Regions from separate parts of the Rhodopseudomonas palustris HaA2 genome, predicted to be linked through region 2. Evidence: predicted binding sites of a transcription regulator. Region 2 holds the regulator's gene; each other region holds the start of a gene.

Region 1 (2,270 bases), 1.1 Mb from region 2:
CGAGGCTTCGATCTTGGCGGTCATGTCCGGATTGGCGCGCAGGAACGCCTTGGAATTCTCGCGGCCCTGGCCGAGACGCTGGCTGTCATAGGAGAACCAGGCGCCGGACTTCTCGACGATGCCGGCCTTGACGCCGAGATCGAGAATCTCGCCCATCTTGGAAACGCCCTCGCCGTACATGATGTCGAATTCGACCTGCTTGAACGGCGGCGCCAGCTTGTTCTTCACCACCTTGACGCGGGTCTGGTTGCCGACGACTTCGTCGCGCTCCTTGATCTGGCCGATGCGGCGGATGTCGAGCCGGACCGAGGCGTAGAATTTCAGCGCGTTGCCGCCGGTGGTGGTTTCGGGCGAACCATACATCACGCCGATCTTCATCCGGATCTGGTTGATGAAGATCACCATGGTGTGGGACTTGTTGATCGAGGCGGTCAGCTTGCGCAGCGCCTGGCTCATCAGCCGCGCCTGCAGGCCGGGCAGCGCATCGCCCATGTCGCCCTCGAGTTCGGCGCGCGGCACGAGCGCCGCGACCGAATCGACGATCAGCACGTCGATCGCGCCGGAGCGCACCAGCGTGTCGGCGATTTCCAGCGCCTGCTCGCCATGATCCGGCTGCGAGATCAGAAGTTCATCGACATTGACGCCGAGCTTGCGGGCGTAGACCGGGTCGAGCGCGTGTTCGGCGTCGATGAAGGCGCAGATGCCGCCCTTCTTCTGGGCCTCGGCGGCGCAATGCAGCGCCAGCGTGGTCTTGCCCGAGGATTCCGGCCCGTAGATCTCGACCACCCGCCCCTTCGGCAGGCCGCCGACACCGAGCGCGATATCCAGCCCGAGCGACCCGGAGGAAATCGTCTCGATATCCATCGACCGGTCGTTCTTGCCGAGCTTCATCACCGAGCCCTTGCCGAACTGGCGCTCGATCTGAGACAGCGCAGCGGCCAGGGCCTTGGTCTTGTCCATGGAGGATCCTTCGACGATACGCAAAGCAGTGGGGGCAGCAGCCATATGAAGCTCCTTATGAACGGGATTCGCCGATGGGACAAACCGCGCCGGCCCAATGACCGGCCAAATCTATGTACACTTTTTGTTCTCCGTTCGCAATATGTTCCGCGCAGATTTTCGCGGACTGTTTGTTGGACAGCGCCTCATACCGGGACTGGCCCCTGTTGCGGCCGGCCCGTCGTCCTGGTCCGGCCTCCGGCCAACGTTCACTCTCTCACTCATCGCCGAACCAAACTCCCCGGGGCGTCGTTGCCGCTCGGACGGAGCAAACCCAGGAGAGAGCCATGTCCAAACTCACATCGATGACTTTCGCCGCCGTGCTGACGGCGGGGACCGGTCTGAGCGCTGCGAAGGCCGATCAACGCGGATCGCCGCACCGCTGAGGAGCCGCGCCCCTCGCCCATCGCCACATGATTAGCAACACGCCAGCCGCTGATCGCCAGGTACACGCAGCTACCACTGCGAGCCCGGCGCCGTTCGCTCCTTCCTGTGGATATCCACTGCATCTCCCCACGGATTGATTCACAACAATGTGGAATTGCACAGGTCGTGCATCATTGGTCAGATGTGGACACCTATCGGTTCCGATAGCTACGACGAAAGGCTGGATTTGGCAGTCATCGTCGACGGCCGGATCGAATGGATGGCCGGACCTTGTTGGCGGGTCGTCGGCGGGTGGGTGGATTGCGCGTCCTATGAATTCGTCGCACGGATGCCGACGCATTGGCGTCAGTCGAAGGCCGAGCCTGGCTCGGGGCGCCCGGCGCCCCCGATCGATCCCGACCGCGCCTTGACCGCTCCGAAGGGCGAGCCTTAGTGTGCGAGCCGTAGGGCCTATCGCCCGGATGTCAGCGTTCATCCTTTGTCAACAATGACCGCGCACTAATTGCGCTATGACGTTACAGCTCGCTCCCCCGAAGTCACCGGACAAGATCCGGGTGCTGTGCACCAAGTGCCGGGTGCCGTTTCGTGAGAAAATCAGAAACGTGCGCGAGGGCACGCAGGTGCAGTGCCCGAACTGCAACAGGCTGATCACGTTCTCGACCGACTCCGCCGATCTCGGGGTGCAGCGCGCGTTCACCGAGGTTCGGCGAATCAAGAACGGCCTGATGCTGTCGATTCATCGCAGCAGCGACGACGACGGCCTGTAAGCGACCGAGCGGCCGCGGCACGGGACGCTCGGGCAGCTGGTTCGGCGCAGCGGCTCTGCGTGCGCCAGCGCACGTTCACTGACGCAGGCTGGTGACGCCCCACATCAGCAGCAGCAT
Region 2 (2,270 bases):
GCACCGACATTGCGTTCTGGAAGATCGCGATGCGGCCGGGCAAGCCGATGATGCACGGCCGGCTCGGCCCGATGCGGGTGATCGGCCTGCCCGGCAATCCGGTATCCTCCTATGTCTGCGCCTTCCTGTTCATGGTGCCGCTGATCCGGGCGCTTTGCGGGATCCGCGAATCGATGCACCGCCGCCAGCCGGCGCTGCTCGGCGCCGCCCTTACCGCCAACGACCAGCGCGAGGACTATCTGCGCGCCCGTCTGGCGCTGCGCGACGACGGACAATGGCTGGCGACGCCGGTCGACCGCCAGGATTCGTCGCTGCTGGCGCGGCTATCTGCAGCGCAGGCGCTGATCGTTCGCCCGCCGTTCGCGCCGGCGGCCGCGGCTGGCTCGCAATGTCTCATCCTTAAGCTTCCGGAATAGCGATCTGCGCATTTGTTGACCTCAAATTAAGAGGTTGCGGAACACATACTGAACATATAGTGTCCGTTCATGATTTGTTTCGAGTAGTTGCGCCTCGCCCGACTGTCTTCATGGCGCGATGAACGGACGGCACGACGACACGGCGATCGTCGCCAGACGTGGGGAATGATCGAGATGCTGACGCGTAAACAATTCGAGCTTCTGAAATTCATCAACGAGCGGCTGAAAGAAGCCGGCGTTCCCCCCTCGTTCGACGAGATGAAGGATGCGCTCGACCTGCGTTCCAAATCGGGCATTCACCGCCTGATCACGGCGCTGGAAGAGCGTGGCTTCATCCGCCGCCTGCCCAACCGCGCCCGTGCCATCGAGGTGATCAAGCTGCCCGACCTCGGCGGCAATAGCGGCGCTCGCCGCGGTTTCACCCCCAGCGTGATCGAAGGCAATCTCGGCAAGGTGCGGCCGCCGAGCCCGCAGCATGCCGAAGACGACTCCGATCGCAACGTCGCGGTGCCGGTGATGGGCCGGATCGCCGCCGGCACGCCGATCGAGGCGCTGCAGACCCGCAGTCACACCATCAGCGTGCCGCCGGACATGCTCGGTTCCGGCGAGCACTACGCGCTCGAAGTGCGCGGCGATTCGATGATGGATGCCGGCATCCTCGACGGCGACATGGCGCTGATCCAGCGCAACGAGAGCGCCGACACCGGCGACATCGTGGTGGCGCTGATCGACGAGGAGGAAGCGACGCTGAAGCGCTTCCGCCGCCGCGGCGCATCGATCGCGCTGGAGCCTGCCAATTCCGCCTACGAGGTCCGTATCCTGCCGCCCAACCGGGTGCGGATCCAGGGCAAGCTGATCGGTCTGTATCGCAAATACTGAGCCACGCGCCTTACTGAGCCACGCGCCGTCACGCCGCGGGCTCAGTCCTCGTCGTGCTGATCCAACGGCGCCGGCGTGGCATCGACCGGTGCGGGACGTGGACCCGCCCGCTGCGGCGGCGCGACGCCCGGCGGATCCCCGGCGGCAACGGCCGGCGCGGGCAACCACGGCCGGTCGCGCGCTATCGGCCGAACCGCCTCGGTCACGAATTCGCCGTCCCCGGCTGGATGTCGCCGCAGCGCCAGCGCGGCGCTGCCCGCGAGCATCTCCGTGCTGATCAGACGCGCCGCGCAGTCCGGCGGCGGCTGCGCCAGCGCTATGACCAATTTTGCGCGCGCGCAATCATCACCGATGCCATCGGCGCGGAACGACAGCGCCACCAACCCGCCATCAGCCAGCGCCGCGACGCAGCCATCGGCGTCGCACGACACCCCCTCGCGCAGCGAGGCCGCATCGACCGCACGAGGGTCGGCGTCGGCAGCCAGCCACTGCTTGACCCTGAAACTGTCGCCGCCGCTCTGCATCAGCCGCAGCCGGCCATCGGGCCCGCGCAGCGCGACCTGCCGGCCGTCGCCGGCGATCAGGATGTCCGGTTGCGGCGTCAGCAGCGCCCAGCCGGTTGCAAACGCCAGCAATGCCAGCCCGCCATAGCGCAGCGGCGTGCGCAACAGCCCGAGCAGGACGATGCCGAGCGACGCCAGCAGCAGCGGCCCGGTGCCGAACGCCGCGATCCGCCCGATTGCGCCCGGCAACGCCGCCACCCACAGCGCCACCACGATCATCCAGTCGATGCCGATCTCCATGATACGCCAGAACACCCCGTCGAGGCCGAACGGCATTGCCGCCAGCCCGAGCAGGCCCGCCGGCATCACCACGACCGACACGACGGGCATCGCCAGCAGATTGGCGATCACCCCATAGGGCGTGACGCGGTGGAAGTGATAGGCCGCATAGGGCGTGGTCGCGAGCCCCGCG
Region 3 (2,270 bases), 100 kb from region 2:
CGCCGATCGCCGGCACGGCCGACGGCCGCGCCCGGGCGCTGATCGCGGTGCGCGCGGCGCACACCGTGATCTGGGCGTTCTTCGCCAGTTCGATCGTGCTGATCCCGATCGCCACCCTGCTCGGCCAGCTCACCGCGGCGCTGTGGATGAGTCTGTTCGTCTGGGGCGAGGTGGTGGTGCTGTTGCTGAACGGGATGCGCTGCCCGCTGACCGCGGTGGCGGCGCGCTACACCGACGATCGCGCCGACAATTTCGACATCTGGCTGCCGCGCTGGCTGGCGCGGCACAACCAGCGGATCTTCGGCACGCTGTTCGCCGCGAGCCAGGTGCTGCTTGGGTACGCGCTGGTCACCTCCGGAGCCTGAAACGGCAACGGCCGCCCGGTTGCCCGGACGGCCGCGCAGGTCCCCACCCGCCGAAACCTCAGAACGGAATATCGTCGTCCATGTCGCTGCCGCGGCCGCCGCCGCTCGCCGCCACCGGCCGGCGCGGCGCGCTGCTGGACGGGCCGCTCGAGCCGAAATCGCCGCCCGACGAATCATCGCCTCCGTAGCCGCCGCCACCACCGCTGCCGGGGCGGCCATCGAGCATGGTCAGAACCGAGTTGAAGTTCTGCAGCACGACTTCGGTGCTGTACCGTTCGGCGCCGCTCTGATCGGTCCATTTGCGTGTCTGCAATTGGCCTTCGAGGTAAACCTTCGAGCCCTTCTTGAGGTACTGTTCGGCGATCTTGCACAGCCCCTCGCTGAAGATCACCACGCGGTGCCACTCGGTTTTTTCCTTGCGCTCGCCGGTGGCGCGGTCGCGCCAGCTTTCCGAGGTCGCGATCCGCAGATTGGCGATCGGTCGCCCGTCCTGCGTCCGCTTGATCTCCGGATCAGCGCCGAGATTCCCGATCAGGATCACCTTGTTCACGCTTCCCGCCATCGCCGTCTCCTTCGACTCGAAACCAACCACCGCGCAAGGCCCGGCCCGATGCGGCAACACGCACCCGACGCCTCGCTGTCCCTGTAGCGCTTACGCTGTCCGCCGCGCGCCGCCCATCCTCTGGCGGTGGTAAACACGGCGCCCGCCCCCGTTATCCACGGATCGCGCGATAATGTTCTATTTTTGTTCGCAGTAAAAGCGAGAATGCCCGAGACTCATGGGGATTCTGCGATGGCTATCCGGCGGCCGCGTGGCGCCGTGACCAAAATTGGTAATTCGGTGCGGGCGAAAGGCGAATTGTTGCTGATGAATCATCGTGTTCCGCGGCCACTTCGTCGCCGAGTGTTGCTTTTCGGAGACGGCTTTTTCTGCGGAACCGCGTATATTTCCCCCACTGAATGAGGCGCTCGCGCCGTCAGCATTTGCCGCAGGGGACTCGGCAGACGCAGACCGAGACGGACAATTGGGGGACATTGCGATGAAGAAATTTTTGCTGGGAAGCGTGGCTCTGATTGCGTTGGGTGCGGCGCCGGCGATGGCTGCCGATCTGGCCGCCCGTCCTTACACCAAGGCGCCGCCGCCGATGATCGTCGCGATCTACGACTGGTCGGGCTTCTACATCGGCGCCAACGGCGGCTGGGGCACCAGCCGCAAGAGCTGGGATTTCTACGCGCCCGGCGCCCTCCTGCTGAGCGAAGGTTCGCATGACGCCTCCGGCGCCACCGCCGGTGGCCAGGTCGGCTACAACTGGCAGATGGGCTCCTGGGTGTTCGGCGTCGAAGCGCAAGGCAACTGGGCCGACTTCAAGGGCTCGAACGTCACCTTGCTCGGCGGCCTGTTCGACAATCACAGCAAGGTCGAAGCCTTCGGCCTGTTCACCGGCCGCGTCGGCTACGCCTGGAACAACGCCCTGCTCTACGCCAAGGGCGGTGCCGCGGTCGTCAACGACAAGTACGAATTCGTTCGGCGCGCCGACGGCCTCGTGACCGGAACGGCTTCGGAGACCCGCTGGGGCGCGTCGGTCGGCGCCGGCCTCGAATACGGCTTCACGCCGAACTGGTCGTTCGCCGTCGAGTACAATCATCTGTTCCTCGACAAGAAGGACGTCACCTTCACCAACACCGCTGTCGAGCGCATCAAGCAGGACGCCGACATCGTCACCGCCCGCATCAACTATCGCTGGGGCGGCCCGGTCGTCGCGAAGTACTGAGCTTCGCCACATCGGTTGAGACACGAAAGGCTGGCCGCGCGCCGGCCTTTCTGCTGTTTGGACCCCCAAGCGTCGCCGGCCTGTCGGGTGGGCCCCGGCCGACACGGCGCGCGATCTCCGATCAGCGCGGAAC

What was found. Region 2 encodes LexA, which represses DNA repair genes until DNA is damaged. Its sites were predicted from a motif close to TGTTCNNNNTGTGTTCNG; they were not measured.
Region 1: recA (recombinase RecA) is a predicted target of LexA. The motif match lies at 1,093-1,110, and genes of this name have one in related genera.
Region 3: RPB_RS13675 (single-stranded DNA-binding protein) is a predicted target of LexA. The motif match lies at 1,101-1,118, and genes of this name have one in related genera.

What each region holds. Positions count from the first base shown of each region.
Region 1 is NC_007778.1:4,281,744-4,284,013, forward strand. Features, by position in the region: gene recA (recombinase RecA) at 1-1,005, opposite strand, end outside; gene RPB_RS18880 (hypothetical protein) at 1,896-2,153, shown strand; gene RPB_RS18885 (hypothetical protein) at 2,229-2,270, opposite strand, start outside.
Region 2 is NC_007778.1:3,199,054-3,201,323, forward strand. Features, by position in the region: gene RPB_RS14145 (molybdopterin molybdotransferase MoeA) at 1-416, shown strand, start outside; gene lexA (transcriptional repressor LexA) at 591-1,295, shown strand; gene RPB_RS14155 (ComEC/Rec2 family competence protein) at 1,337-2,270, opposite strand, start outside.
Region 3 is NC_007778.1:3,097,101-3,099,370, forward strand. Features, by position in the region: gene RPB_RS13670 (hypothetical protein) at 1-365, shown strand, start outside; gene RPB_RS13675 (single-stranded DNA-binding protein) at 424-927, opposite strand; gene RPB_RS13680 (outer membrane protein) at 1,406-2,137, shown strand.